One region of the Kitasatospora sp. NPDC059599 genome, then DNA from elsewhere that is predicted to be linked to it. Evidence: riboswitches for the same ligand, from Rfam matches in the RefSeq annotation. Region 1 holds a riboswitch; the other holds the start of a gene.
What was found. A riboswitch is a leader RNA that binds a small molecule or an ion and turns the genes downstream of it on or off. The one in region 1 is predicted to bind thiamine pyrophosphate.

Region 1 (14,861 bases):
CAGCCCGGCCGGGACGAGCCGGGCGGCCAGCCGCAGGCCGTCGGTACGGGGGAGGTGGTCGGGCAGCAGGCCGCGGCGCAGCGCCTCGGTGGTGCGCAGGGTCCGGTCCGCCTCCAGCTGCTTGGCGAGCAGCGGGGCGGCGACCTCGCAGTACCGGCGGGCGAGTGCGCGCCGGCAGTCGGCCGGCACGGCGGGCTCGTCGTAGAACCAGAGGGCGGCGGCGAGCGGGCCGTCCTCGGTGGTGGCGAGCGGCAGGCCGTAGGCGCCGCCGAGGCCGAGGTGGACGGCGAGTTCGCGCAGCCGGGCGCCGATGGCCGGGTCCTCGGCGAGGTCGGGGGAGTGCAGCTGGGCGGGCCGGTCCCGTTCGCGCAGCAGCCGGGCGAGCAGGCTCTGTTCGGTCGGGACGGTCTCCAGGGCGCCGAGGCTGGCGCGGTCGAGGCCGAGGCCGACGGGCTGTCCGGGGCTGCCGCCGGGCGTCCGGGTGACCAGGACGCCGCGGCGGGCGCCGAGCAGGGCGGCGCCGGAGGCGAGGACGGCGTCGAGGGTGGCGGTGAGGCCGCGGGCCCGGGCGAGCCGTTCGGTGTGTTCGTGCAGGCTGGTGAGGTCGGACAGGCGTCCGGCCAAACGGTCCTGCACGGTGGCGGACGGTGCCGTGGGGTCGTCCACGGGGTCGTCCGGTGCGTCCGCGGGGTCGTCCGGCGCGTCGGCGGGGCCGGGGAGTCCCGGCGGGTCGAGGACGGTGAGCCCGCCTGCGCAGCCGGGTTCGCCCGGTTCGGCGGTCGTCGTCGACGGGAGGGCCGTCGACGGGTGGGACTCGGTCATGCCGCCACTCCTGACGCGGTGCTACGTGCCATGCGGAACCCCCAGGTACGGCCGATGTGGAGCGAGTACGGCCAAAGAGCGCGTTTCGCCTCGTTTCGCTACTACTCGTCATTGATCGACAGCAATGCCACCACTTCTACACAGGCCATTCGGGGCATGTCCAGATCCAGGACGGCGCGGGGGCCGGTTCCGCGGCCGTCGCGACCCGGTCGGAGGGCGTGCGTGGTTCGTGCGCGCGCCGCTCGGGCCGGAGGCATGGAGGGAGGCGCGAGCGGGCAGAACCGTGGGGACGGACCGGGCGGCCGTCCGGATCGTATGCCCGTGCCGCCCCGGAGCCGGGTCGGCCGGAAGTCCCTCACTCGTACGGTGGAACCAAGCGCGCCCGGGCGGCGTCCATCCGGTCGCGTACGGGATTCTCGTTCCAAGGGCTGTTCCAGTCCGCGGCCCTTCTCATGTCGTGCTCCACACCGTGCTCCACGTCGTAGCCGCGCCGTCCGCCATGCCGCCCGCCCCGCTCCGCGCCGCACGGACCGTGCCGCGGTGGGCCCCGCGGAGGGTTCCGGTGGATGCCGACGGGGCGGAGCGAACCGAGCGGTCAGGGAAAGGAACGAGCGCCATGCGTGAGAACCCGAAGGACCGGTCGGAGGAGCGTGCCGCCCGGCTGGCCGCGGCCCTGGAGGCCGCCGTCGACCACCGCTGGCCCGTGGTGCCGGGCGCCGTGCTGCGCGGCGGGCGCTGCTCCTGCGGCGACCGGGACTGCACCGTTCCCGGCGCGCACCCGCACGACCCCTCGCTGCTGGCCGCCACCACGGACGCCCGGATGGTGCGCTGGTGGTGGGAGCGGCAGAGCCCGGACGCGACGGTGCTGGCCGCCACCGGTTCCACGGTCTCGGCGGTCAGCCTGCCCGCGGCGGCCGGGGCGCGGGCGCTGGTCTACCTCGGCGCGCTGCGGATGCCGCTCGGGCCGGTGCTGGCGATGCCGGGCCGCTACGCGCTGCTGGTGGCCCCGTACTCCTTGGACGCGCTCGGCGAGATGCTCGCCCAACTCCCTTGGGTGCCGGGTTCGTTGCGCTACCACGGGCCGGGCGGTTTCCTGCCGCTGCCGCCCGGCGGGACGGCCGGCCGGGTGCGCTGGGTGCTGGCGCCGCGACCGGGTGCGGGTGGCGGGGTCTGGTTGCCGCAGGTCGGGCCGCTGCTGGGCGAGTTGGTGGAGGCGACGGTCCGGCTGGACAGCGGACGCTCGGCGTACTGAAGACCGGGTGCCGTCCCCGGGTGCCGGGGCGGCGACCGGCGGGGCGCTCCGGAAAAAGAAAAGATCCGGCCGCTGGCGACGGGGGATGCACCAGCGGCCGGACTCTTTAGACAGTAACAAGGATCCGCGCCCGCGCCAATTTCCAAGACGCCCTCCACGCCCGGAAATTGCGCGTTCACCGCGACAATGTGACGCGTATCACGCGGATCCTGCGTGCTTTAGTTCAAGGTGACCTGACGGTTCACCAGGTTCGCGCGGGCGCGCCGCTCCTCGGCGGTCAGCGGGGTCGCGTCGGCGAGGACCGCGGCGAGCCGCTCGCCGAACTCGGCGGCCGGCTTCTCGCAGTCGGCGGCGGTCATCGCGAGCGGCAGGTCCCACACCGGCACGGTCAGGCCGTGCGCGCGGAAGGAACCGACCAGGCGGGTGTCCGGGCCGAGCGAGGCCTCGCCGGCGGCGTTCAGCCGGGCCAGCGCGTCCAGCAGTTGCTCCTCGGGCACGGTCATCACCCAGCGCAGGTGGTTCTTGTCCGGGGTGCCGCACCAGTAGGCGGCGTCGACGCTGCCCAGCTTCTCGGTCGGGATGGCCGAGGCGTTGGCGCGCTCCAGGGAGGCGGCGACCTCGCCGGTGGCGGTCTCGGCGTCCTCCAGCCAGAACTCGAAGCCGGTGTGCACGACCGGCTCGAACGCGGCGGTGGTGTCCAGCAGGTCCTGCAGGCGGCGCCCGCCCGGGACGGTCCGGCGGGCCGGCACCGGGGTGCCCGGCTCGGTGGCCAGGGCCAGCTCCAGGGCGTCCGCGAGGTCGCGGCTGAGGTCTCCGGAGGAGGACTGGGTCTGCAGGCCGAGCAGGATCGAGCCGTCCTGGCGGCGCAGGGCCGGCCAGGCCAGCGGCAGCACGGTCGCCAGCGTCACCGACGGGACGTCGCCCTCGGCCACCCCGGCGGCCAGCGTCAGCGGCACCGTGGCGGCGGGCACCAGCTCGCGCAGCGCCACCCAGTCGGCCTCGCCCGGCAGGCCCTCGAACGGGCGGTGCACGAGCTCCTGCACCGCGTGCGAGGCCTCCCGGCCGTGGCAGGCCTTGTAGCGGCGGCCCGAGCCGCACGGGCAGTCCTCGCGGGCCCCGACCACGGGGACCTCACCCGTGACGGCGGTGGTGGACTGACGCTGCGGCGCCTTCTTGGCGGCCTTCTTGCCCATGGTGCGGCTCTCCCGGGAACGGTGGTCCTGTGTCCCGGGAAGCCTACTGACGTTCCTCCGGCACCCGCGCTACCCCCGGCGCGCGCGAACGCGCCGGGGCGGGCGGGTGCCGCCCTACGCGCTGCGGGCGTCGCCCCCGGAGCGCCGGGCGTGGCGGGCGCGCGCGGGCAGCGCCGCCCAGACCGTCACCTCGCCGGGCGAGTCGCGCACGCCCCAGTCGCTGGCCAGCTGGTCGACGATGCTCAGGCCGCGGCCGCCGCGCGAGGTCAGCGAGGGACCGGCGGGCAGCGGCCGGGTGGTCGCGCCGCCGTCGGTGACCTCCAGGGTGAGCACGCCGTCGGTGTGCATCTGCCAGCGGACCAGCACGCCGCCGTCCGGCCCGGCCGTGCCCTCGCCGTGCTCCCGGCCGCCGGGTGCGGGGTGCGTCCCGGACGGGACGCCGACCAGCACCTGCCCGAGCACCTCGGCCCGGGCGCTGCGGCCGAGCGCCGGCAGCGGGCCGAGCGGACGGGCGTAGCGACACGCATTGCTCAACAGTTCGGAAAGGATCAGAACAGCATCATCGATGACCGGTTCCGGTATCTGCCGGTCACCCAGATCTCGACGCAGTCGGCGCCGTGCGACCCCGACACTCGCTGGGCCGTGCGGCACTGCCATGGTCGATGAAGTCGGCACTTCACGCGCCACCATCAACGCCACCCCCGGACCTCCTTCAGCGTATGCCGAGGGAGAGATGCCCCTTGGTAATGCGTCGGAAACGAGCACCGGACGATCCCGCGAGCCCATTTCGAGCACGGCGACCGAGGGTGGGCAAGAGGTCATTCCGTGCTCACCCTCCGTCGCCCGGGCGCAAGAATTCCGGCAATACCGAGCGAGGAAGGTTTGACTGCCGACCAGAGTGATCAGTCCGCACCGGTACGGTCGTCGGTGCGTCGGCGGATCACCCGCGGATCACCGGCCGAGCTGCGCCAGCACCTCGGCGGGCCGGTTGGTGATGATCGCGGACACCCCGAGTTCCAGGCAGAGCTCGACGTCGGCCGGGTCGTCCACCGTCCACACGTGCACCGCGTGCCCCAGTTCGCGCAGCCGGGTCACCAGCTGCGGGCGGGCCCGCACCAGATCGATGCCCGGACCGGCGATCCGCGCCCCGCCCGGCAGCGGCGCGCCCTCGCGCAGCCGGCCGAGCAGCGGGAGCGTGCGCTCGAACAGGAACACCCGGCGGTACTCCGGCGCGGCGGCGGCCACCCGGTTCAGGGCGACCGAGGAGAAGCTCATGATCCGGGCGGACGGACGGTCGCCCTCCGGGGCCGTGCCGATCTTGTACCGCTCCAGCGTCCGCAGCAGCTCGGCCTCCACCAGGCCGCGGAAGCGCACCGGGTGCTTGGTCTCGATCGCCAGGTCCACCGGGCGGCCGCAGTCCACCACCAGCTCCAGCAGGCGGTCCAGCCGCAGCACGCCGCGCAGTTCGGGGTCGGTGCTGGGGCGGCCGGTCTTCCAGGCTCCGAAGTCGTAGGCCTCCAGCTCGGCGAGCGTCATCGCCGAGACGGTGCCGCGGCCGTCGGACACCCGGCCGATCCGCCGGTCGTGCACGCAGACCAGGTGGCCGTCGGCGGTCACCCGCACGTCGCACTCGACCGCGTCGGCGCCCTCGTCGAGGGCGCGGCGGTAGGCCGCGAGGGTGTGTTCGGGCAGGGCGTGGGAGGAACCGCGGTGGGCGATCACCTGGACGGGCGGCGCGGTGCGCGCCGCCGCCGAGGACAGGTCTGGGCTGGTCACAGGGCCAACGATAGGCGGCGGAGGTGAAGCGGGGGCGAAGACGGCCCCAACCCGTGGGGCCGTCTGCGGGGTGCCGCGCGGTCGAACGGCCCGGCGGCCGGCGGTGCCGGGCCGCCGGGTGCCCGGGCCGCGGGGCGTCAGCGCGCGGCGCGGCGGGAGAGCGGGGCGAGCGCCCAGGTGACCAGGGCGGGCACCAGGAAGGCGAACAGCGAGGCGGACGTCCACTCCTGCGGGGTGAAGTGCAGCGCCTCCTGGGCGGAGGTCCAGAAGTCCGTCCACCAGCCGGCGACCTTGGTCGGCGCGATGAACTGGTAGACGGCGAAGCCCAGCACCCACGGCAGCAGCATCGTCCAGCGGGACGGCGCGTCCTCGGAGAGGTCCCAGCCGCGGCGTCCGGCGCCGAGGAAGAAGTCCACCGCCAGCACCGCCAGCAGCGGCACGAACACCGAGCCGATCAGGCCCAGGAAGTTGTAGTAGCTGTCGGTGAACTTGTCGATCTGCAGCGCCAGCACGGTGGTCAGCACGCCGATCGCGCCGCTCAGCACCCGGCGGTCCGCCCTCGGCAGCAGGTTCTGCACCGACATGGCGGTCGAGTACACGTTGGCGAAGGACTGGTCGGTCTCGCGCAGCACCAGGACCAGCAGGAACAGCCAGCCGGCCCAGACGCCCAGGAAGGAGTCGAAGATCTTGTCCGGGTCGCCGCCGGACTGCAGCAGCGCCATCAGGCCGAGCACGTAGCACCAGACCTGGGCGACCGTGTAGCCGGAGAAGCTGCCCCAGAACGCCGAGCGCGCGGTGCGCGAGTGCCGCGTGTAGTCGGCGGCCAGCGGGACGAAGGAGACCGACACCGCGATCATCGCGTCGGTCGCGCCGAGGAAGCCGTGCCAGTTGCCGGCGCCCGGGTCCGGCACGCCCTGGCGGCCCAGCTGGACGGTGAAGTACACCATCGCGACGGCGACCGCCCCGGCCACGAAGCGGCGCAGCACCGCGATCGAGCCCAGCGGCCAGATGGTCAGCGCGGTGGTCAGCGCGCCCGCGAGCAGCACGAACAGCCAGCGGTAGCCGCTGGTGTGGGCGACGGTCTGGGCGCCCGCCGAGATCGTCAGCAGCTCGAACACGCCCCAGCCGATGCACTGGACGATGTTCAGCACCGTCGGCAGGTACGACAGCCGGGTGCCGAACAGCCCGCGCAGGTTCGCCATCGCGGGGGCGCCGGTCCGGGCGCCGATCAGCGCGGCCACGCCGAGCATCGCGGTGCCGACCGCCGTGCCGACCGCGATCGCGGTCACTGCGGCGGCCAGCGAGAGTTCGCTGCCGGGGGCGCCGAGCACGGTGGCGGCGGTGGAGAAGCCGATCAGGCTGACGCCCAGGTTCATCCAGAGCGCGAAGTGGTCCCGGAAGCGCAGTGTGCGCGGCGGCTCGGTGTCCAGGACCAGCGGCGCCTCGACCCGGCCGGCCCGGTCGGGGCGGTCCAGGACGGCGGTGGCCCCGGCCGACGGGTCGGGGGACTCCGCGGGGGCGGGGAAGCCCTCGGGCGCGGGGGCGCCCGAAGAGGAGGATGGCGAAGCAGGCGGCATGGCCGATACTCCCTACGCCGGCATTACCCGGACAGGTTCCGGCGGTCAGCGCCCCCTCGAACGTCCGCCTCGCTCGCGTGGCGTACGGTCGACATGCGCACTCTCAGCCTGGTCGGTCCAAGCTCCCGCGTGTCAGTTTGGAGCGACAGGCTAACCGGCACGGGGGCGAACACCCAAGGCCAGGGCGTGCGCGGTCCGCATCGCGGGACGCCCGGCAGGGGGTGGGGAGCCCACGGCCGTCGGCACCGGCTAAGGATTCTTATGAGTTCTTCAGAGGGGTCCTTACGGCAATCGAATCGACAGTGCGAAAAACTATGGTCCTTGGTTCTGCCAGCTATGGAGGTCGTCCGTGAGCACCGAGCGCGAGGTTGGGCCCACCGGGCCGCAGGGGGAGCAGCCCGCCGGCCAGGGAGCGGCCGACGCCGTTTCCGACGGCCCCGCTCAGGGCGGGCACCAGTCGACCATGGCCTTCCGCCGGGTCCCCGAGGCCGCCGGGGACACCCCGGTCGACGCCCCGGCGGAAGGCGGGCACAAGCCGACCATGGCGTTCAGCCGGGTGCCCGAGCCCGAGGCGGCGCCCGCGGCGCCCGCTGCCGAGGCCGCCCCGGTCGACGCCCCGGCGGAGGGCGGGCACAAGCCCACCGTCGCCTTCACCAAGGTCCCCGCGCCGGAGGCCCCGGCCGCGTCCGAGGCGCCCGCCGCGCCGGTCCCCGCCGTCGCCGAGCAGCACGCCGTCGACCCGGTCACCGGGTACATCGACGCGCCACCGCCGGTCCTGCCGCCCGCCACCCCGGCTGCCGCGCCCGTGGCCCCGGCGCTGCCGCCGGCCGCCAACCCTTACGCCACCCCGACCCACGGTGTCCCCGCCGCCGGCGCGCACGACCCGTACGGTGCCGCCGCGCCCGCGCCGGGCACCCCGGCGGCGCCCGGTGCGCCCGCCGCGCACGGCCACCACCCGTTCGGCGCAGGCCAGCCGCTCGGCGGCTGGGGACCGTCCCACGACGCCGCCTCCGGCGGCGCGGGCCACCCCGGCGGCCCGAACGGCCCGCTCGGCTACCCGGCCGAGTACCCCGGCGGCCCGAACGGCGGGGGCCCGCGCAGGAAGCGCGGCGGCCTGGTCGCCCTGATCGCGGCCGTCGCCCTGGTCGCCGGCGTGGCCGGCGGCGCGCTCGGCGTGACCGTGGCCGACCGCAACAGCAGCAGCACCTCCGCGGACGACCACCGCAGCACCACCGTCCAGGCCAGCGACACTCAGAAGAACGAGCCCGCCCCGGGCTCGATCGCCGCCATCGCGCAGAAGGCGCTGCCCAGCGTCGTCACCATCAAGGCGCAGGGCAACGGCGAGTCGGGCACCGGCACCGGCTTCGTCTTCGACACCGAGGGCCACATCCTCACCAACAACCACGTGGTCGCGCCGACCCTCAACGGCGGCAAACTGACCGTCAAGTTCGCCGACGGCACCTCGTACAACGCGTCGGTGCTGGGCCACGCCGAGGGCTACGACGTCGCCGTGGTCAAGATCGACAACCCGCCGAAGAGCAAGCTGGCCCCGCTGCCGCTGGCCGACTCCGACAAGGTCAACGTCGGCGACGCCACCGTCGCGATCGGCGCGCCGTACGGCCTGGAGTCCACCGTCACCAGCGGCATCATCAGCGCCAAGGACCGCCCGGTCGCCTCCGGCGACGAGACCGGCTCGCAGGCCTCGTACATGAACGCCCTGCAGACCGACGCCTCGATCAACCCCGGCAACTCCGGCGGCCCGCTGCTCGACTCCGGCGGCGCGGTGGTCGGCATCAACTCGGCGATCCAGTCCAACGCCTCTGCCAACGGCCGGGCCGGCAGCATCGGCCTGGGCTTCGCCATCCCGATCAACCAGGCCAAGTGGGTCGCGGACACCCTGATCAAGACCGGCAAGCCGGTCTACGCCAAGCTCGACGTGCTGCGCAACGACGACTACAAGGGCGACGGCGCGCAGATCCAGACCAAGGACATCCAGGGCCAGCCCGCCGTCACCCCCGGCGGCGCGGCCGACAAGGCCGGCCTCAAGCCGGGCGACGTCATCACCAAGCTCGGCGGCGTGCCGATCGAGAACGGCCCCGCCCTGGTCAGCCGGATCTGGACGCACAAGCCCGGCGAGACCGTCGACGTCGAGTACACCCGCAACGGCCAGACCCTCACCACCAAGGTGACCCTCGGCCAGCGCGACGGTGACCAGTGACCCCCGCCCGCTGACCCGCGACGCCGCGAAACGGTGTGCGCCGAACCCCGCCGGACCCGTTAGGCTGACCTCCGCCTGGAGAGCTGCCCGAGCGGCCTAAGGGAACAGTCTTGAAAACTGTCGTGGCGTGACCCGTCACCGTGGGTTCGAATCCCACGCTCTCCGCCAGTAGGAGAACCACCTGCTCAGGGCGGGTGCCGATATCGATTCGGCACCCGCCCTTTGCGTTCCCGGGGTCGGGTCCGGCGGCCGGGGTTGACCCTGACACCGTGGGAGGCGATGGAGTGGAGCCACCATGTTGACCATCGGAGACTTCGCCAGCCACGGCCGGGTGTCGGTGCGGATGCTGCGCCACTACGACGCGATCGGACTGCTGCGGCCCGCCCGGGTGGACCCGGTCAGCGGCTACCGCTCCTACGAGGCGGCCCAACTCGCCCGACTGAACCGGGTGATCGCGCTCAAGGAGCTCGGTTTCACGCTGCAGCAGGTGCGCGCCGTCCTGGACGACGAGGTGGACGCGGCCGAACTGCGCGGGATGCTGCGGCTTCGGCGGGCCCAACTCGCCGAGGCCATCGCGGCGGACGAGCTGCGGCTGGCCCGGGTGGAGGCGAGGCTCCGAACGATCGAGAGCGAGGGGACCATGTCCGCACACGATGTCGTGGTGAAGCCGGTGCCGTCCGTCCGGGCGGCCCAACTGGCCGGTGTGGCCGCGAGTTACGAGCCCGAGGACATCACGCCGGTGATCGGCCCGCTGTTCGCCGAACTGTGCCGGCGGATGGCCGCGGCCGGGGTCGAGGCGACCGGCCCGTCCATCGCCCGGTACGAGGACGCGCCGGAGGGCGACGGCTCGGTGCTGGTCCTGGTCGCCGTCCCGGTCGGACCGTCGGTGCGGCCGGCCGGGCACGACTTCGAGGTGCTCGACCTGCCGCCGATCGGGGAGGCGGCGACGATCGTGCACCGCGGCCCGATGGACGGGGTGCTGGGCACCGTCCAGGAACTGGCCCGGTTCATCGAGGAGAACGGCTACCGCTCGGACGGCTACGCCCGGGAGCTGTACGTGGAGTGCCCGGAGGACCCGGCCGGGTGGGTCACCGAACTCCAGGAGCCGGTGGTCCGCCGGTAGGCCCCGTCCGGCCGATCTTGCCGGGCCCGCGCGCGTTTGCCCTCGACCGGGTCGAGGGTCCTAGCGTCGCCCGGCATGACGACCACCGCCACCCGCGGCGCCGGCGGCACCGCCACGGACCCCGCCACCGGCCCGCGGGCACCGCTGCCCGCGCCGTACCTGCTCTGGCTGGCCGGGACCCAGGCCGGACTGCTGGGCGACGCCGCACTGTACTTCGCCCTCGGCTGGGCCGCCTCGGCGCACGGCGGCGGGGCGGCGGCCCTCGTGCTGACCGCGGTCACCGTGCCGCGGACGGTGCTGGTCCTGCTGGGCGGCGCCGTCGCGGACCGGTTCGGCGCCCGCCGGGTGATGCTCGTCGGGGACACGGTCATGCTGGTCGCGACCGCCGCCCTGGCCCTCGCGGCGGGCGGGCGGGCCACGCCGCTGTGGCTGCTGGTCGCGGCGGCGGCCGTGATCGGGACCGTCGACGCCTTCCACCTCCCGGCGAGCGGGTCGATGCCCGCCCGCCTGGTGCCCGCCGACCGGCTGCCCCGGGCGCTCGCGCTGCGCCAGGCGGGCGGGCAGGCCGCCGTCCTGCTCGGGGCACCGCTGGGCGGCCTGCTGGTCGCCATCGGCGGGCTGCCCGGTGCGGCGGCGGCGGACGCGGCGAGCTTCGGGGTCGTCCTGCTGGTCCTGCTGCGGGTCCGGCCACGTGAGGGGGCGCCGTCCGCCGCGTCGGCCGGCCTGCTGCGGGAGGCGGTGTCCGGCATCCGGCTCGCCCTCGGCGACCCGCTGCTGCGGTCCGCGCTGCTGCTCACCGGCGCGGCCGCCGGGGCACTGCTGCCGGTGGTGTCCCTGCTCGGTCCGCTGCTGGCGAGGGCGCACGGCTGGACGGCGGGCACGGCGGGACTGGTGACCGGCGGTCAGGCGGCCGGGGTGCTCGCGGTGGCCGGTCTGGTCGCCCGGTGCGGCGCGCTGCCCCGGACGGGGGTCGGGGCAGCGGCCGGACTCGGGACGGCGTCGGCGGGGATCGCGCTGCTGGCGCTGGCCGCGGGGCCGGTGACGGCGGTGGCCGGCAGCACGGTCACGGGCATCGGATCGGGGCTGTTCGCCTGCCACATCGGACCGCTGGTGCTGACGGGCGCTCCGCCGTCCCACCTCTCCCGGGTACAGGCGCTGTCGACGCTCGTGCAGAGCGTGGCCCTGGTGGTGTCGAACGCCCTGCTGGGCCTGCTTGCGGACGCGACGGGCGCGGCCCTGCCCACCCTGCTCTGCGCCCTCGCCACGGCCACCGCCGCCGTCGCCGCGCTGGCCACCCGCACGCTCCGCCGCGCCTGACCGATGGCGGACGCCCACGGCCGGGGCCGCCCGCCACGGGCTCCCGGTCGGGCCCGAGGCCCACTTGCCGCACCACCGGCACGCGGGCAGAGTGCGGAGTGCGGAGCTGGTCGGGCGGCGGGCGGAGGCGGCGATGAGTGATCTGACGGACCGACTGGCGCTGGGCCTCCCGGCCGGGGCCGTGGTGGTGGACCCCGACGTGACCGCCGCGTACAGCCGCGACATGGCCGGGTTCTGCGCGGCCGGCGTGCCCGCCGCGGTGGTGTTCCCGGAGACGGTCGAGCAGGTGCAGCACGTGATGCGCACCGCGACCGGGCTGCGCGTGCCGGTGGTGCCGCAGGGCGCCAGGACCGGCCTCTCCGGTGCGGCGAACGCGGTGGACGGCTGCGTCGTGCTGTCGCTGGTGAAGCTGGACCGGATCCTGGAGATCGACCCGGTGAACCGGATCGCGGTCGTCGAGCCCGGTGTGGTGAACGCCGAACTCTCGCGCGCGGCGGGGGAGTCGGGCCTGGCCTACCCGCCGGACCCGTCCAGCTGGGAGTCCTGCACGATCGGCGGCAACATCGGCACCGGAGCGGGCGGGCTCTGCTGCGTGAAGTACGGCGTCACCAGCGAGTACGTGCTCGGCCTGGACGTGGTGCTGGCGGACGGGCGGCTGCTGTCCACCGGCCGCCGGACGGCCAAGGGCGTGGCCGGCTACGACCTGACCCGCCTGTTCGTCGGCTCGGAGGGGACGCTCGGCGTGGTGGTCCGGGCCGTCCTGGCGCTGCGGCCCGCGCCCGCCCCGCAGCTGGCGTTGGCGGCGGAGTTCCCCAGCGCGGACGCGGCCGGTGCGGCGGTCTGCGAGGTGATGGCGCGGGGCCTGACCCCGTCGCTGATGGAGCTGATGGACGCGGTCTCGGTGCGGGCCGTCAACGAGTTGGGGCAGATGGGGCTGCCGGAGTCGACCCAGGCCCTGCTGCTGGTGGCCTTCGACGGGCCGGACCGGGTCGGCGAGCTGGCGCGGGTCGCGGAGCTGTGCCGGGCGGCCGGGGCGACCGAGGTGGTGCCGGCCGAGGACCAGGCGGAGTCCGATCTGCTGCTGGCCGCCCGGCGGCTTGCGCTGCCCGCGCTGGACCGCTTGGGCACCACGATGATCGACGACGTGGCGGTGCCGCGGTCCCGGCTGGCCGAGATGCTGAACGGCGTCGCGGCGATCGCGGAGCGGCAGGGGCTGACCATCGGGGTGGTCAGTCACGCCGGGGACGGCAACACCCACCCGATCGTGATCTTCGACGCCGGGGACGCGGAGCAGACCGCGCGCGCCCAGCGCTCCTTCGACGAGATCATGGCGCTCGGGCTGGAGCTGGGCGGCACGATCACCGGCGAGCACGGGGTGGGGCTGCTCAAGCGGGACTGGCTGGCCCGCGAGCTGGGCCCGGTGGCGCTCGACCTGCAGCGGCAGCTGAAGGCGGTCTTCGACCCGCTGGGGATCCTGAACCCGGGCAAGATGGTCTGATCCTCTCCGGCGACCGACGGTGGATTGTTCGTCTTCTTGCGCCCGCCGTTTCGGTGTGACTTTCCGATGGTCTGCGAATGGCTGAAAAAGTCGACACGGGAGGGTGGTCGAACCTTTCCGGGGCGTGTCCGCGATCCGTCCGCGCCGGGGTGGTGCGCTCGGTGGTTCGTGTGGCGTCGAAGCGCCGCGTCACATCGCGCTCGAATCGACGGCCGTTCGGGCAACGTCCCAGGTGGGTAGCGGTGCGTCGGCGCGCTCTCCGGTTTCCCCGACGTCATGCGCGGCCCGGGCGGATATCACGCTAACGGGCGAAAACTGCCGGACGAGCTAGTGCTTTGTCGATTTGTTGCGGAAGTCTGTCTCCCGGCGTCGCAGCCACCAGGTGTTCGTCTGGCCGGCGAACCCGCACACCATGCTCGACCGTTGCGCGATCAACAGCTTTCTGGAGGCTTTCATGGCTCGCATCCACCCCCGGCGGGTGGCCGGACTCCTGCTCGCCGGTCCGCTCGCGGCCGGTCTGCTACTGCTGGGTGCCGGCATCGCCGCCGCCGACAACGGCGCGGGCGCCGCGGCCGGCTCCAATGCCGGCGTGGTCTCCGACGTCGGCACCGGCAACGTCTTCGGCGGGGTCGACGGCAACGACGTCTCCACGCAGCAGACGGCCACCGGCTCCGGTGCCTCGAACCAGAACAACACGCTCGCGGTGAAGGACAACGCGGGCGCGATCCTGGCAGGTCAGGGCAACAAGAACGTCAACGTCATCTTCGCGCCGATCTTCCCCTGACCACGGGGCCGTACGACGGCACGACCGCACGACCGCACGACCGCACGACCGCGTGACCGCAGGGCCGCAGGGCCGTGCGACCGCGCCGGGTCCTACCGGGCACCACTGAGGGCGGGGGCGCCGGAGGTGGGTGGCCGCGGGTGAGCTGAGCACCCGAGGACGGGCCCGGGCCGTTCCGGACCGGACCGGACCGGTCGATCCGACCAGGACGACCGCAACAGCCGGAACAGCCGGACAGCCGGAACGACGACCGAAACGACCGCGACAACCGGAGGGAACCGCGCATCACCGAGGGAACAGCGCATGACCGGCCAGCGGAAAGGGTCACCGCGAAACCGGCCCCGTGGGCGGTGCCACCATCGGCACCGCCCACGAGTGCGTCCGGCGCCGTCCCCGGGCCGACCGGCCGTGATCCGTCCACCGAGGGCCCGCGCCCGGAGCCGTCGGCCCTCGGCGGTACGGTTGCGCTCCGACAGCGCACCACGCGCCGGAGCCCGGAAAGGAGGGCCCGGCCGGGGTGGTGACCGCGGCAACCGGAGGAGAGGGCGCGCGATGGCGGCGGAGGAGGAGGGCCTGACCGGCCCGGACGAGGCCTGGCCCGCACCGGAGCCGGCGGCGGAACGCCCCGAGCCGGTGGCCGCGCCGCCCGGCGAGCGCCGGCCCGAGCCCCGGTCCGTCCCGGAGCTGCTGCTGGGTCGCCCGCCGATGGCCCGCCCGCTGCCGTTCTTCGACCACGAGGCCGCCGCCGCCGAGCCCGGCCCGCTGTTCGTGGACTGGCTCGCCACCGCCCTGGACGCCGGGGTGCTGGACCCGCAGGCGTTCACCCTCTCCACCGTCGACGCGGACGGCATGCCGGACGCCCGGGTGCTCGTGCTGCGCGACGTCGACGCGGCCGGCACCGGCTGGAACTTCTCCGCCGCCGCCGACAGCCCCAAGGGCCGTCAGCTCGCCGACCACCCGGCCGCCGCGCTGACCGTCTACTGGCCGCAGCTTGGCCGCCAGGTGCGGGTGCGCGGCAGCGTCGAACGGGCCCTGGACCTGGTCGCCGCCGCCGAGTTCGCCACCCGTTCGCCCGCCGCCCGGGCCTCCTCGCTGGTCGGCCGGCAGAGCGAGCCGCTGGCCTCGCTGACCGAGTACGACGAGGCGGTGGCGGTCGCCCGCCGTCGGCTGGAGGCGCACCCCGACGTCGTCCCGCCCGGCCACGCCGTCTACACGCTGTGGGCGCACGAGGTGGAGTTCTGGCAGGGCGACTCCCAGCGCCGGCACGTCCGGCTGCGCTACACCCGCAGCGGTCCGGTCAG
Region 2 (14,861 bases), on a different contig from region 1:
CCCCCGCCAGATAGCGAAGGGCTGCAAGGCCGGCACCGACTGCGGGTCCTGCGTGCGCCGGATCCAGGCGCTGCTCGGCGAGCACGGCGCCCGGCCCTGCCCGACCGCCCGGCTGGCGGCGAAGCTCGGCCTCGCCGAAGCGGAGCCGCAGCCGGGGGGAGCGGCGGCGGACCCGGCCCCGGCCGCTCCGGCGCCCGGGGCGGTTCCGACGGCCCCGATCGCCCCGGTGCTCCCGCTGCGCGTGGCCTGAGGCCTCAGGACTCCGGCTGCTCGATGAGCTGGGCCAGGTAGAGCGGCTCGCCGAGCTTCTCCAGGAGTTCCAGCTGGGTGTCCAGGTAGTCGATGTGGTGTTCCTCGTCGGCCAGGATGTCCTCGAAGATGTTCGCCGAGGTCACGTCGTTCTTGGCCCGCATCACCACGATCCCGCGCTTGAGCCGGTCGATCGCCTCGACCTCGACCTGGCGGTCGGCCTCGAACATCTCCTTGACCGTCTGGCCGATCCGGACGTGGAAGAGCCGCTGGTAGTTGGGCAGCCCCTCCAGGAACAGGATCCGGTCGGTGAGCGTCTCGGCGTGCTTCATCTCGTCGAAGGACTCGTGCCGGGTGTACTTGGCGAGCTTCGTCCAGCCGAAGTTCTCCTGCATCTTGGCGTGCAGGAAGTACTGGTTGATCGCGGTCAGCTCGGCGGTGAGCTGCTCGTTGAGGAACTCGATGACCTCGGGATCGCCCTGCATGGCGGTGCCTCCTGCGCTCGTCCTGGGGTGGGTCCTGCGCTGCGCATCCTGGCACCGTGGCGGGAAGGAATTCCAGTAAGTTCACACTCACTAGGACATGTGTCGGAATATCCGATTTGGGCGGAAGTCGCTCGGTGAGCGATCGACCGTTGGCCCGTACGGGCGGGGCGTGAACCCACGCAAAGGGGCGCGTGCCGGGGCTCGTCCGCCGTCTGTCACCATGGATCCATGGGTCAGTCCACTCACGAACCGCTGCCGCCGTCTGACCCGAGGCTCCCCCCGGGCCAGCGCGCACAGCGCGGCTGGCCCGCCCTGCACTACGGCCCGGTGCCCCGCTTCAAGCCGCTGACCTGGGATCTCCAGGTGTTCGGCGCCACCGCCTCGGCGGAGAAGCACAGCTGGGACTTCGGGGCCTTCAGCGCCCTGCCGCGCACCACCGTCGTCGCCGACCTGCACTGCGTGACCAAGTTCTCCGTGCTCGGCAACGAGTGGACGGGCGTGTCGGCCGCCGCCGTGCTCGACCTGGTGCCCCCGGCACCCGGCGTCACCCACGTGATGGTCTGGGCGGAGTACGGCTACAGCGCCAACCTGCGGCTCGCCGACTTCGCCGACCCGCGCACCCTGCTCGCCACCCACCGCAACGGCGAGGCGCTGACCGCCGAGCACGGCTTCCCGGTCCGGCTGGTGGTGCCGCAGCTGTACGCCTGGAAGGGCCCCAAGTGGGTCCGTGCGGTGGAGTACATGCGGGCCGACCGGCGCGGCTTCTGGGAGGAGCGCGGCTACCACAACCTCGCCGACCCCTGGCGCGAGCAGCGCTACTCCTACCAGGAGGAGCCGGGCGAGGGCCCGCTGCGCTGAGGCCGCCGCCGGACCTTCCGCGCGGTGCCGGGCCCGGGCCCGGGCGTCGGACGCGGCTAGAAGAGCGAGAACCTGACCGTGACCGCGCTGCGCTGCGGCCGCCGCTCACCGGCCGCCGGGGACTGGCCGTTCACCTTGACCGCGCCGAACACGTCCCAGCCGGTGGTCTGCATCGTGAAGCCCGCGGCCTGCAGTGCCTTCTGCGCCTCGTCCTTGGTCATCCCGGTGACGTTCGGGACCGGCACCATGCCCTTGCTGACCACCAGCGAGACCGCGGCGTTCTCCTGCAGTTGCTGCCCGGCCGCCGGCGAGCTGCTGATCACCGAGCCCTCCGGGACGCCGTCGTCGTAGGTCTCGGTCACGGTGCCCCTGGTCAGCTGGGCGCCGGCCAGGGCCGCGGCGGCGTCGGCGGCGCTCTTGCCGACGAGGTCGGGCACCGCGATCCGCCTGGGCCCCTTGGAGACGGTGACGGTGATCGTGTCGCTCCGGCGGGTGCGCGCGCCGACCCCGGGGTCGGTGGAGACCACCTGTCCGGACGGCACGGACTCGCTGAACGCCTCGACGAACCTGCCGTGCAGGCCCTCCTTGTCCAGGATCCGCTGCGCCTCGGCCCGGTCCTTGCCGAGCACCCCGGGCACCGGGCCGTACAGCCCCTCGGACAGGCCGTAGGTGGCGCCGCCGACCGCCAGCACCAGCGCGGTCAGCGCCGCGGCCCAGATCAGCGCCTTGCGCGGGACCCGGCGCAGCAGGCCGGGCCGGCGCTCGCGCACCGGGGCCGGTTCGTCGTACGGGCGCGGCTCGGTGAGCAGCTGGTCCATCAGCTCCGGCGGCACGTCCAGCACGCTGGTGCGCTCCGCCGGAGGGGCGTCGGCGGGCTGCGGCAGCGGCTGGATCACCGAGGTCGGCTCGCTGGTCGGGTAGCGCGGGCTGGGCCGGGAGGAGGCCGGCGGCTCGGCGTCCAGCTCGGCCGGGGTGAGGGTGCGGCGGACCCGCTGGACCGCGGCGAGCAGCTCCACCGCGTCGTACGGGCGGGCGTCGGCGACCCGGGCGCAGGCGCCGGCCACGATGGCGTCCAGTTCGGGGCCGACCGCGGGGGCGATCAGGGAGGGGGCGGGGACGTCCTCGTGCAGGTGCTTGTACATGACCTGGACGGGGTTGTCGCCGGTGTGCGGACGGCGGCCGGTGAGCATCTCGTAGAGCAGGATGCCGGACGCGTAGACGTCGACCCGCTGGTCGGTGGGGGCGTCCGGGAGGATCTGCTCGGGGGCGAGGTAGGAGACGGTGCCCATGACCGTGCCGCCGGTGGCGGTGCTGGTCGACGTGGGTGCGCCGTCGGCGGCGCCGAGCACCCGGACCAGGCCGAAGTCGGCGACCTTGACCAGGCCGCTCTCGGTGATCAGCACGTTCTCCGGCTTGACGTCCCGGTGCACCAGCCCGGCCCGGTGGGCGGCGCCGAGGGCGGCGAGCACCGGCTCCAGGACGTCCAGGGCGGCCCGGACGGAGAGTGCGCCGCGGTCGCGCAGCAGGTCGCGCAGGGTGCGGCCGGGCACGTACTCCATGGCGAGGAAGACGTTTCCGCCGTCCGCGCCCTGGTCGAAGACGTTGACCACGTTGGGGTGGGTGAGCTTGGCGACCGCCTTGGCCTCGCGGATGAAGCGGGTGGTGAAGCCCTCGTCCCCGGCCAGGGCGGGGTGCATCACCTTGAGGGCGACGACCCGGTCGAGCCGGGTGTCGGTGCCCTTGTAGACGGTGGACATCCCGCCGGTGGCGATGCGCTGCTCGACCTGGTACCGGTTGTCGAGCAGGGTGCCGATCAGGGGGTCGTGCAGTGCCATGTCCACTCGGGCGAGTCTAGTGCCGGGCCCGCCGGCCGGACCCGGGGACACCGCCCCCGGGCCCGGCTGTGCCCGGCTTGTGACACGCGTCGGACCCGCCGCAGGTGCCCGTCCCCGGATCCCCGGTGACGGGGCCCACGGGCGGGAGCACGGCGACGGACCCTCAGAACGCGGGGAGTTCCCGGGTGTCCAGGTCCGCTCGGCCGGCCATCGCGGACGACGCCTCGGCGTGGAAGCGGCGCGGGATGCGGCCGGCCCGGTGGGCGAGCCGGCCCGCCTCGGCGGCGTGCCGCATCGCCTCGGCCATCAGCACCGGGTCCTGGGCCCGGGTCACCGCGGAGGCCAGCATCACGGCGGAGCAGCCGAGTTCCATCGCCAGCGCGACGTCGGAGGCGGTGCCGGCGCCCGCGTCCAGGATCACCGGGACGCTCGCGCTCTCCACGATCAGCTGGAAGTTGTGCGGGTTGCGGATGCCGAGACCGGAGCCGATCGGTGAGCCCAGCGGCATGATCGCGGCGCAGCCGACGTCCTCCAACTTGCGGGCCAGCACCGGGTCGTCGTTGGTGTACGGCAGGACCGTGAAGCCGTCGTCGACCAGGGTCTCGGCGGCGTCCAGCAGCTCGATCGGGTCCGGCAGGAGGGTCCGCTCGTCGGCGATCACCTCCAGCTTCACCCAGTCGGTGCCGAGCGCCTCGCGGGCCAGCCGGGCCGTCAGCACGGCCTCGCCGGCGGTGAAGCAGCCGGCCGTGTTGGGCAGGACACGGATGCCGTTGCGGGTGAGCACGTCCAGGACGGATCCCTGGGTGCCGGCGTCGACCCGGCGCATCGCGACGGTGGTCAGCTCGGTGCCGGAGGCGAGCAGCGCGCGCTCCAGGACCTCCAGGCTCGGCGCGCCGCCGGTGCCCATGATCAGCCGGGAGGAGAAGGTCGTCCCGGCGATGGTCAGCAGGTCGTCGGCCATCTCAGCCTCCCTGGACGGCGGTGAGGATCTCGATCCGGTCGCCCGCGTTCAGCGGCGTCCCGGGCCACGAACTGCGGGGCACCACTGCCTCGTTGAGGGCGGCGGCGACACCGGTGTTGGCGCGGCTCACGGTGGCGACCAGTTCGGCGAGGGTGGTCGTGGCGGCCACCGTGCGGGGCTCGCCGTTGACGCTCAGGGCGATCTCGGACGGCGCGGTGTCGGTCGGCGCGGATCCGGCCTGCGTGCTCTCGGCCGGCGCGGTGTCGGTGGGGGTGGTCTCGGTCATGCCAGGGCCTTCGTGGTGGAGCGGTCGGGGGAGAACCGGGTGGGGGTGAACGGCTGTGCCAGTGGCGGGAGTTCGCCGGTGGCCAGGTACTCGGCGAGCACGTCGGCGGTCACCGGGGCGAGCAGCACGCCGTTGCGGTGGTGGCCGGTGGCGGCGACCAGCCCGGGGAGCGCGGTCGGGCCGAGCAGCGGCGCGTTGTCGGGTGAGCCGGGGCGCAGGCCCGCCGAGGTCTCCACGAGCGGGAGTTCGGTGATGCCGGGGACCAACTCATGTGCGTCGCGCAGGAGTTCGTACACCCCGCCGGCGGTGACCGTGGTGTCGTAGCCCTGTTCCTCGGTGGTCGCGCCGATCACCAGCTCGCCGTTCTCCCGGGGCACCAGGTAGATGTGCCCGCCGCGCACCACGGCACGGACGTTGCGGGAGAGGAACGGCCGGTAGGCGGCGGGGATCCGCAGGCGCAGCACCTGCCCCTTCACCGGGCGGACCGCGGGCAGCACGCCCTCCGGCAGGCCGGCCAGCCGGTGGCTGTGCGGCCCGGCGGCGAGCACGACCCGGTCGGCGGTCACCCGCTCCCCGGTGCCCAGCCGGGCGCCGACCGCGCGGCCGCCCTCGACCAGCAGCTCCACCGCCTCGGCGGGCCGGACGGTGACGCCCGCGCGCTCCCCGGCGAGCAGCAGCGCGGTGAGCATCCGCCGGCCGTCCACCTGGTGGTCGTCCGCGACGTGCAGGCCGCCGCGCACACCGGGGGCGAGCATCGGCTCCAGCTTGCGGGCCTCCCGGCCGGTCAGCCACGTCGAGTCCAGGCCCAGCCGCCGGTGGAAGGCGTGCAGTTCGCGCAGTTCCTCGCGGTCGTCGGAGTCCAGCGCGACGGCGATCGTGCCGCAGGCGCGGTAGCCGGTGTCCGCGCCGCCGCTCGCCTCGGTGAGTTCGGCGGCGAAGGCCGCGTAGCGTTCGTTGGAGGCCATGCCGAGGCGAAGCAGCGGCTCCTCGCCGTACTGGAGCTCGGTGACCGGGGCGAGCATCCCGGCCGCGACCCTGGCCGCCCCGCCGCCGGGGTCGGGGTCGACCACGAGGGTCCGCAGCCCGCGCTGCGCCGCCCGCCAGGCGACGGCGAGGCCGATGATGCCTCCGCCGATCACCAGGACGTCGGCGTGGGCGCCTGATGGCAAGCGTGTCAAAGCTGCTCCTCTCCCTTCGCCGGTATGACCCGGATCAGGTTCGGACGGTCGCGGGCCGTGCCAGCCCGCCTCTCAGCCCGGTTCGCCGGGCTCCCGTGATGGTGCCCCCACCATAACGCCGGGGCCCGGCCGGGCCGAAGGGCCGTACGAAGGGTGGACGGCCCCCGGGCGGCAGCCCGGCGCTGAGTACAGTGACGGGCGTGGCAGAGCTGAGCGGAACGGATCGGGTGGTCGTCGTCGGGGCCGGGCTGGCCGGGGCGCAGTGCGCCCTCAAACTGCGGCAGGGCGGCTGGCGCGGGCGGATCACGCTGGTCGGCGAGGAGCCGCACGCGCCGTACGACCGGCCTCCGCTCTCCAAGGACGTGCTGCTCGGCAAGAGCGACAGCACCACCCTGGACATCGACTACGCGCACCTCGGCGTCGAGGTGCTCACCGGCCGCCGGGCCACCGGCCTCACCCCCGGCGTGCTGCACACCGACGACGGCGACCTCCCGTACGGCTCGCTGGTGATCGCCACCGGCGCCGTCCCGCGGGCCCTGCCCGGCGCCGAGCGCGCGCACCTGCTGCACACCCTGGACGACGCCCTGGCGCTGCGCGCGCTGCTGCGGCCCGGTCTGCGGCTGGTGCTGGTCGGCGCGGGCTGGATCGGCGCCGAGGTGTCCACCGCGGCCCGCGAGGCGGGCTGCGAGGTGACCGTGGTCGAGGCGGGCCCGGCGCCGCTGCCCGGCGCGCTGCCGACCGGGGTCGGCTCGGCGATGGCCGCCTGGTACGCCGAGGCCGGCGTCGACCTGCGCTGCGGGGTCGGGGTGGCCGCCGTCGAGCCCGGCGCGGTGCTGCTGGCGGACGGCTCGCACCTGCCGGCCGACGAGGTGGTCGTCGGTGTCGGCGCCCGGCCCGCGACCGCGTGGCTGGCGGGTTCCGGGATCGAGCTGGACGGCGCCGGCGCCGTCGTGGTGGACGCGCGGCTGCGTACCTCCCTGCCCGGCGTCTTCGCGGCCGGCGACTGCGTCAGTTACCCCTCGGCCCGGGCCGGTGCCCGGCTGGCCGTCCAGCACTGGGACCACGCGCTGCAGTCCGGCGAGGCGGTGGCCGCCGCCGTCCTCGGCACGGACGCACCGCCGTACGACCCGGTGCCGTACTTCTGGTCGGAGCAGTTCGGGCGGATGGTGCAGTACGCGGGCCGGCACGCCGAGGGCGACGAGCCGCTGTGGCGCGGCGGCCCGCAGGACGCCTCGTGGGCGGTGCTCTGGCTGCGCGACGGGGTGCCGAGTGCGCTGCTGACGGTGGACCGGCCGCGCGACCTCACCCAGGGGCGGAAGCTGATCGAGCGCGGCACGGCCCTGGATCCGGCCCGCGCGGCGGACCCGGCGGTGCCGCTGAAGTCGGCCGTCGCCGGGTAGCGCCTGGTGCGCGGTGGGCCGTGGAGGTGGCAGTCTGGTGGCGTGAGTGAGATCGAAAGCAAGATTGAATCCCTGGTCACCGAGTGGATGTACCTGCCCGACATCTCGGAGCAGTGGGGGGTCCGGGTCACCGAGGTGCGTGACCTGGTCAAGAACGGCGGCCTGATCGCCGTCCGGCGCGGCCCGAACAAGTCGCTGCAGGTCCCTGCGGCGTTCATCGACGGCCCCGGGCTGGTCAAGCACCTGTCCGGCACCCTGACCGTCCTGCGGGACTGCGGGTACGACGACGTGGAGATCCTGGAGTGGCTCTTCACCGAGGACCCGTCGCTGCCCGGCAGCCCGATCCAGGCGCTGCGCGAGAACCGCGGCACCGAGGTCAAGCGCCGCGCCCAGGCGATGCTGATCTGATGGCGGCGGACACGCCGCGCGCTCGCCTGGCGGACGCGCGCCTCTACCTGTGCACCGACGCCCGTCGGGAGCAGGGCGACCTCGCCGAGTTCCTCGACGCGGCGCTGGCGGGCGGGGTGGACATCGTCCAGCTGCGCGACAAGGGCCTGGAGGCCAAGCAGGAGCTGGAGGCCCTGGAGGTCTTCGCCGACGCCTGCCGCCGCCACGGCAAGCTGCTGGCCGTCAACGACCGCGCCGACGTCGCGCACGCGGCCCGGCCGGACGTGCTGCACCTCGGCCAGGACGACCTGCCGGTGCCGGCCGCCCGGGCGATCCTCGGCGAGGACGTCCTGATCGGCCGGTCCTGCCACGCCGAGTCCGAGGTGGACGCGGCGGCCGTCGAACCCGGGGTGGACTACTTCTGCACCGGACCGGTCTGGCCGACCCCGACCAAGCCGGGCCGCCCGGCGCCGGGCCTCGGCCTGGTCTCGTACGCGGCGAAGCAGGCCGGTGACCGGCCGTGGTTCGCCATCGGCGGGATCGACCTCGGCAACCTGGACGAGGTGCTGGCCGCCGGCGCCCGCCGGATCGTCGTGGTCCGGGCCATCACCGCCGCGGCCGACCCGCGGGCAGCCGCCGCCGAGCTGTCCCGCCGGGTGCGTTCCAGCTGATCCCGGGGGCCGCCGCCGTCCTCAGTACTTGCGGACGGTGGCGGCCTCGGCCAGCGCCAGCAGCACCCCGCGGGCCCGCTCGTCCGCCAGTGGCGCCGCCTCCAGCGCGGCCAGCGACTGCCGCATCAGCTCCTCGATGCGGTGCTCCACCAGCTCGGGCGCGCCGCTGCGGGCGACCAGCTCGCGCAGCCCGGCGACCTCCTCGGGCGCCAGGTCCGGCGCGCCGAGCCGCTCGTCCAGGTGCCGGGCGTCGGCGGCGGACAGGCCGCGCATCGCGTGGGCGACCAGCAGGGTGCGCTTGCCCTCGCGCAGGTCGTCGCCGGCCGGCTTGCCGGTGACCGCCGGGTCCCCGAAGACGCCGAGCAGGTCGTCCCGCAGCTGGAAGGCCTCGCCCAGCGGCAGCCCGAACGCCCCGAGGGCCCCGACCAGCTCCGGCCCGGCCCCGGCCAGCAGCGCGCCGACCTGCAGGGGTCGCTCGATCGTGTACTTCGCCGACTTGTAGTGCAGCACGGTCCGCGCCCGGTCCAGCGCGCCCTCGTCCGTCGAGTCGCCGGCCACCGGCTCCAGCACGTCCAGGTACTGGCCGAGCATGACCTCGGTGCGCATCAGGTCGAACACCGGCTTGGCGGCCAGTACGGCGGCCGGCTCCAGGCCGGAGCGCAGGAACAGCTCGTCGCACCAGATCAGCAGCAGGTCGCCGAGCAGGACGGCGGCCGAGGCGCCGTACTGCTCCCGGTCGCCGCGCCAGCCGCTGTCGCGGTGCAGCGCCTCGAAGCGGCGGTGGACCGAGGGCAGGCCGCGGCGGGTGTCGCTGCGGTCCATCAGGTCGTCGTGCACCAGGGCGCTCGCCTGGAGCAGCTCCAGGGCGCCGGCCGCGTTGGCGATCCCGTCGCCGGCGGAGCCCTCGGCCGGGCCGCCGGCGGCGCGCCAGCCCCAGTAGCAGAAGGCCGGGCGCAGCCGCTTGCCGCCGTCCAGCAGGAAGTCGCGCAGGGCGTCGGCGGCCGGCACCAGTTGCGGCGAGATCGTGCCGAGCAGCGCGGACTGGCCGTCCATGAACGCGGCGAGCGCGGCGTTGACGCGTGTGCGGACGTCCTCCACGTCAATGGGGTTGGCCGGCCGGGTGCTGGACGAGATCACGATGGGGCTCCGCTGGTTCTCTGGGGTGCAGCAAGCGTAGCTGGGTGGCTGGGAACGGGCGTGCGAGCGGGCCCGCGGGGGTGGTCGGAGGGGGCGGCGCCCGGGGTGTCGGGCGGTTGCCGCGGGGGTGCCGTGCAGTTGCCGCCGAGTTGCAGCGGAGTTGCCCGGGACCAACCGGAATGCCGTCCGCCAGTTGTCTCAATCCGTGGAATCGAGTTGTCCGGCCTCGTCGGAGGCCCGATAGCCTGCCAGCATGGCACTCGGAATCGCTTCCACGAGAACGGACCGCGCACTGACCGTCCGCGAGCTCCTGGCGGCCGGCAAGCGCTCCTTCTCCTTCGAGTTCATGCCGCCGCGCACCGAGGCCGGTGAGCAGAAGCTCTGGGACGCCATCCGTCGACTCGAACCGCTCGACCCGAACTTCGTCTGCATGACGTACGGGGCGGGCGGCTCCTCGCGCGAGCGCACGGTCAACATGGTCGGCCGGATCGCCACCGAGACCACGCTGACCCCGGTCGCCCACCTGACCGCCGTCGACCACTCGATCGCGGAGCTGCGCAACATCATCGGCCAGTACGCGGACCAGGGCGTGCGCAACGTCCTCGCCGTCCGGGGCGACCCGCCCGGCGACCCGATGGGCGAGTGGGTCAGTCACCCGGAGGGCGTCACCTACGCCTACGAGCTGGTGGAGCTGATCAAGGGCATCGGTGACTTCTGCGTCGGCGTCGCCGCCTCGCCGAACATGCACCCGCGCTCGACGGACTGGGACGACGACATCCGGCACTTCGTGGCGAAGATCCGCTCCGGCGCCGATTACGCGATCACCCAGATGTTCTTCGAGGTGGACGACTACCTGCGGCTGCGCGACCGGGTGACCGCCGCCGGCTGCGAGACGCCGATCATCCCGGAGATCATGCCGGTCACCAACGCCAAGCAGCTGGAGCGCTTCCCGCAGCTCAGCGGCTCGGCCTTCCCCGCCGACCTGGAGGCCCGCCTGCGGGCCGCCATCGACGACCCGGCGGCGCTGCGGGCCGTCGGCATGGAGCACGCCACGGCGATGGCCGAGCGCCTGCTCGCCGAGGGCGCGCCCGGCCTGCACTTCATCACGCTGAACCACTCGACGGCGACCCTGGAGATCTACCAGAACCTGGGGCTGCACCAGCGCTGAGCGGCCGCCCGGCGCCCGGCCGGCGGGCCTTCCCGCAGGCTGTCCGGCCGACGGGTGGTCCTTCCGAACGCCGCGCTGACGCCGGACGTTCACGAGCCCGCCACCGTACCGACGGTGACGGGCTCGGTCGTGTGCGGCCGGTGCCGGGTGCGGCGGGAACGCGATGCGGTACCCCGGCCGTTGAACCGGTACAGTCGCCGGACACGCGCGGCGTGGACGCGCGGGCACGCGACTGGAGGTAGCGGGCGGATGGGCATCGGATACCTGCTGCTGTACGCCGCGTTGGCGGTGGTGGCGCTCTGGCTGGTCGCCGAGGTACTGCTGCAGAACCGGGCGCCGGTGCACTGGCGGGCCCTGGCCCTGGTCGGCTTCCTGGGCGTGGCCGTCGGGATGGGCCTGGGGTCGGTCGTGGTGATCGGGGCCGGTGCGGCGCTGTTCGCGCTCGGCCAGACCTTCGTGACGCTCTCGGTCAAGCGCGGCCACCAGGACGGCTGGTCCCTGCGGAAGGCCGACGGCAGTCTGCCGGGCCCGCTCGCCAAGGTGCCGCTGCTCGGCGCCCTCACCGGCGGCGGGGCCGCGGTGGCTGCCGTCGCGGTCGCGGCGGAGCGGATCGGCGAGGTCAGCGCCGTCGAGGAGACCCCGGCCGCCCCGCCGGCGCCGGTGTCGCAGGAGGCGCCGGAGGTCGAGCAGACCGCCGCCTTCGAGATGCAGGAGCTCGCCCAGGACGGCATCTACGCCCCCGGGTACTACGAGCAGCAGCCGCAGCCGCAGCAGCAGGCCCAGGACCCGTACGCCACCGCCTACCAGGGCGGCTACGACCAGCAGCAGTGGCAGACCGCGCAGCAGCCCGCCTTCGCCTACGACCAGTCCTACGGCGCCTACCCGCAGCCGGACCAGCAGCAGGACCCGTACGGCGGCTACCCGCAGCAGCAGGGCGGGCAGCACGACCAGTACGCGGGCTACCAGCAGCACCAGCAGCACCAGCAGGCCTGGGACCCGAACACCCAGGGGTACCAGCAGCAGCACCAGGAGCAGTGGCAGCCCCAGCCGGACCCGAACGCCCAGGGCATCCCGCAGCAGCAGGCGTACGACCAGACCTACGGCTACCAGCAGCAGAACACCTGGCACCAGGGCTGACGCGCCCGGCGGGCGGCAGTCGGCGCACCGCCCCCCCGCCCGGCCCCACGTCCTACGCGGGGCCGACCAGGCCGGCGGCGATGCAGGCCGACATGCCGACGCGGGCCAGTCCGCCACCGGGATGGGCGGTGCCGCCGATGAGGTAGAGACCGGGGACGGGCGTCTCGTTGGCGGCCTTCAGCCAGTCGCCGTCGGCTCCGGCGAGCACGGGCAGGGCGACCGAGCCGCCCGGGGCGCCGGTCTCCCGGCGGGTGTCCTCCGGGGTGCGCACGACCCGCCACAGCACCCGCTCCCGCAGGCCGGCGCCGGCCGCGTCGACGTGGGCGAGCAGCAGGTCGGCGTAGCGGTCGGCGACACCGGGGGCGGTCCAGTCGACCTCGCCCTGGGCCGGGACGGTCGCGGTCAGCACCACGCTCTCGTGCGCGTCGTCGGGTCGCAGCGCGGGGTCGTCCGGGCGGAGCACCTGCACGGTGGGGCGCTCGCAGAGCGGGCCCCGGCCGGTCAGCGACCGCTCCTCGGCGGCGAGGTCGGGAGCGTGCACCACCGTCCGGTGCGCCGTGCCCGCGGGACGAGGGCCGCGCAGGGCGAGCAGCACGCCGAACCGGCCGGGCGCTCCCGACGGACGCCACGCCTCGGCCGGCTTCCCCGGCCACTGCGCCAGGCCGCCGCCGAACAGCGCACCGGCGTCCATCGCCGAGAGCACCAGGTCGGCGTCGATCCGGCCGGCCGCGGTCTCGACGCCGCGCGCCCGGCCGTCCTCCACGACGACCCGGGTGACGGGGGTGTCGAAGCGGAACTCGACCTTGCGCAGCTCGCAGCGCCGGAACACCGCCTCCGCCAGGGCGCGCAGGCCGCCCCGGACGTACCAGACGCCGAAGGACTGCTCCATGTACGGCAGCACGGTCGCCCCGGCGGGGGCCCGGCCCGGGGCGAAGCCGTAGCGGACCGCGGACTCGAACAGCAGGGCGGTCAGGCCGGGGTGTCCGTCCAGCTGGCGCGCCGCCACGTCGTGCAGGGTCCACGGGACGGCGCGGCGCAGCCGGGCCAGGCCGGTGCGCGGCGGGACGGGGTACGGATCGGCGCCCAGGAACGCGCGGTCCGACGGGAGCGGCTCCTCCAGCAGAGGGCGGCGGGTGGCCTCCCAGACCGTCCGGCCGTGGTTCATCACCGCGCTCCAGCGGGCGCCGGAGCCGGCCCCGAAGGCCGCGTCCAGGGCCTGGCTGACGCCACCTCGGGAGGCGTTGGGCAGTGCGACGGCGGTGCCGTCGGCGAAGACGTGCCGGCTCTCCGGATCGACCGGGGCCAGCTCGACCAGCTGCTCCAGCGGCTCCTTGCCGGTCTTCAGCGCGAGGTCGCGGTAGACGGCGGGCAGGGCCAGCAGCCCGGGCCCGGTGTCGAAGGCGAAGCCGTCCCGCTCGTACCGGCCGACCATGCCCCCGTACGTGCCGCCCGCCTCGCAGACCGTCACCCGGTGGCCGAGCGTGGCCAGCCGGGAGGCCGCCGCGAGCCCGCTCATTCCTGCGCCGATGATGACGATCCGTGCCATGGGTCCTGATCCTAGGACCCCGGGACGCCGCGGCCCGCGGTCAGCCCCCGGCCGCCTGCTGCCGTCAGGCCCCCGGCTGTCCGGCGTACGCGCCGGCGGCGGCCCGGGCGGCCTTGCGCTCGCGGCGCCGGGCCCGGAAGGCGCGGATCTTGCTGATCGCCAGCCACACCAGCAGCAGCCCGACGGCCAGGACCACGGCCGCGATCGAGGCGGCCAGCCACGGGTGGAAGATCGCCAGGGTGACCAGGCCGGCCACCGAGAGGTCCTCCGCCATGCTGACCACGATGTTGCTGGCCGGCTCGGGCGAGGTGTTGACGGCCATCCGCAGCGAGGCCTTCACCAGGTGGCTGACCAGCGCCGTCGTGCCGCCCATCGCGCCGGCCGCGACCTCGCTGAGCGAACCGGGGTCGTTGCTCGCGATCAGCACGCCCACGGTGGCGCCGGCGATCGGCCGGATCACGGTGTGCACGACGTCCCAGACGCTGTCCACGTACGGGATCTTGTCGGCCACCGCCTCCACCGCGAACAGCACGGCGGCCGCGATCAGCACGTCCGTGCGCTCCAGCGCGTGCGGCACCGACTCCGCGCCGGCGAACCGGCCCAGCAGGCCGAGCAGCAGCACCACCGCGTAGGCGTTGATACCGCTGGCCAGTCCGCTGGTGAAGATCAGCGGCAGGATCGTCATGGCCTCCCCCTCCTCGCAAGAACCCGGGCCGGTTCCGCCCGGCCCCGCCGTACCGTACCCGGACCCGGGACGCCGTGCGGGCCCCCGCCGGTTCCGCCGCCGGGGGAGCGCCCGGGGGAGCACCGGGGCACTGAGTACGGATACTCAGATGCACGGTTGAGTACGTCAGCGGATGGCCCCCGACCTGCGGAGACGGGAGAGTGGTGACACCCGGGAGGGAACGGCGCGTCGGGCGCCGGGCCCACCCGGGTGGCGGATCCTCCGTCCCCCCGGCCGTACGGCCGGGGGCGGTGACGGAAGATCCGCAACGGGGCTGGTCACGGTCCCCGCACCGCCGACACGGGGCGGCGGAGCGGGCCGGGGGGAGACCGGCCACGGGGGAGGTTCGCCACCGTCGTCCGTGGGGGGAACGGCGGAGGCGACGGCACACGGCGGCGGCGCGGTCCGGGGGAGGGCCCGCGCCCGCCGCCGCTCTGCTTTCCGGGGCCTCCCGCCCGGAACGGACGGATTGCTCCCGCCCGGAACGGACGGATTGTCAGTGGTGCCGGTCACGATGGAGGGGCACGGACCACCCGGTCCGCGCGCTGCCTCGGAACGGGGGAGACCATGACCATCAGCCATCCGGAGCCCGTCACCGCCCGCCTCCACTCCGCCGCCCTCCCGCACATCCCGGACCCGTCGGGCGGGCGCCCCGCCGGCCGGGACGTCCACCCCGTGCTGCGCCGGGTCGCCGCGCCGCCGGCCGCCCTCGACCTGCTCACCGACGCCCACCGCACGCTCGCCCGGGCCCGCGCCCTGGAGGACCCGCTGGAGCGGTACGCCACCGCGCACCTGGCGGCGCTGCGCACGGTGGCGGCCGTCCTGGCGGTGCGCGGCCG

Region 2: it holds a riboswitch for thiamine pyrophosphate, as region 1 does, so the genes downstream of both, thiO (glycine oxidase ThiO) here and ACFV04_RS25850 (purine-cytosine permease family protein) in region 1, are expected to answer to the same signal.

What each region holds. Positions count from the first base shown of each region.
Region 1 is NZ_JBHWCL010000081.1:9,678-24,538, forward strand. Features, by position in the region: gene ACFV04_RS25825 (PP2C family protein-serine/threonine phosphatase) at 1-822, opposite strand, end outside; gene ACFV04_RS25830 (bifunctional DNA primase/polymerase) at 1,439-2,074, shown strand; gene ACFV04_RS25835 (DUF5926 family protein) at 2,293-3,267, opposite strand; gene ACFV04_RS25840 (ATP-binding protein) at 3,382-3,801, opposite strand; gene ACFV04_RS25845 (glycerophosphodiester phosphodiesterase family protein) at 4,219-5,043, opposite strand; gene ACFV04_RS25850 (purine-cytosine permease family protein) at 5,181-6,620, opposite strand; TPP riboswitch at 6,613-6,759, opposite strand; gene ACFV04_RS25855 (S1C family serine protease) at 6,970-8,838, shown strand; tRNA gene ACFV04_RS25860 (tRNA-Ser) at 8,916-9,006, shown strand; gene ACFV04_RS25865 (MerR family transcriptional regulator) at 9,134-9,961, shown strand; gene ACFV04_RS25870 (MFS transporter) at 10,037-11,278, shown strand; gene ACFV04_RS25875 (FAD-linked oxidase C-terminal domain-containing protein) at 11,412-12,776, shown strand; gene ACFV04_RS25880 (hypothetical protein) at 13,231-13,560, shown strand; gene ACFV04_RS25885 (pyridoxal 5'-phosphate synthase) at 14,113-14,861, shown strand, end outside.
Region 2 is NZ_JBHWCL010000057.1:34,680-49,540, forward strand. Features, by position in the region: gene ACFV04_RS20985 (bacterioferritin-associated ferredoxin) at 1-250, shown strand, start outside; gene bfr (bacterioferritin) at 255-734, opposite strand; gene ACFV04_RS20995 (sulfite oxidase-like oxidoreductase) at 963-1,592, shown strand; gene pknB (Stk1 family PASTA domain-containing Ser/Thr kinase) at 1,649-3,427, opposite strand; gene ACFV04_RS21005 (thiazole synthase) at 3,591-4,388, opposite strand; gene thiS (sulfur carrier protein ThiS) at 4,390-4,590, opposite strand; gene thiO (glycine oxidase ThiO) at 4,671-5,852, opposite strand; TPP riboswitch at 5,847-5,959, opposite strand; gene ACFV04_RS21020 (NAD(P)/FAD-dependent oxidoreductase) at 6,044-7,252, shown strand; gene ACFV04_RS21025 (Rv2175c family DNA-binding protein) at 7,295-7,660, shown strand; gene thiE (thiamine phosphate synthase) at 7,660-8,310, shown strand; gene ACFV04_RS21035 (polyprenyl synthetase family protein) at 8,332-9,447, opposite strand; gene metF (methylenetetrahydrofolate reductase [NAD(P)H]) at 9,701-10,615, shown strand; gene ACFV04_RS21045 (hypothetical protein) at 10,865-11,752, shown strand; gene ACFV04_RS21050 (phytoene desaturase family protein) at 11,805-13,298, opposite strand; gene ACFV04_RS21055 (DUF4126 domain-containing protein) at 13,363-13,983, opposite strand; gene ACFV04_RS21060 (SAV_6107 family HEPN domain-containing protein) at 14,596-14,861, shown strand, end outside.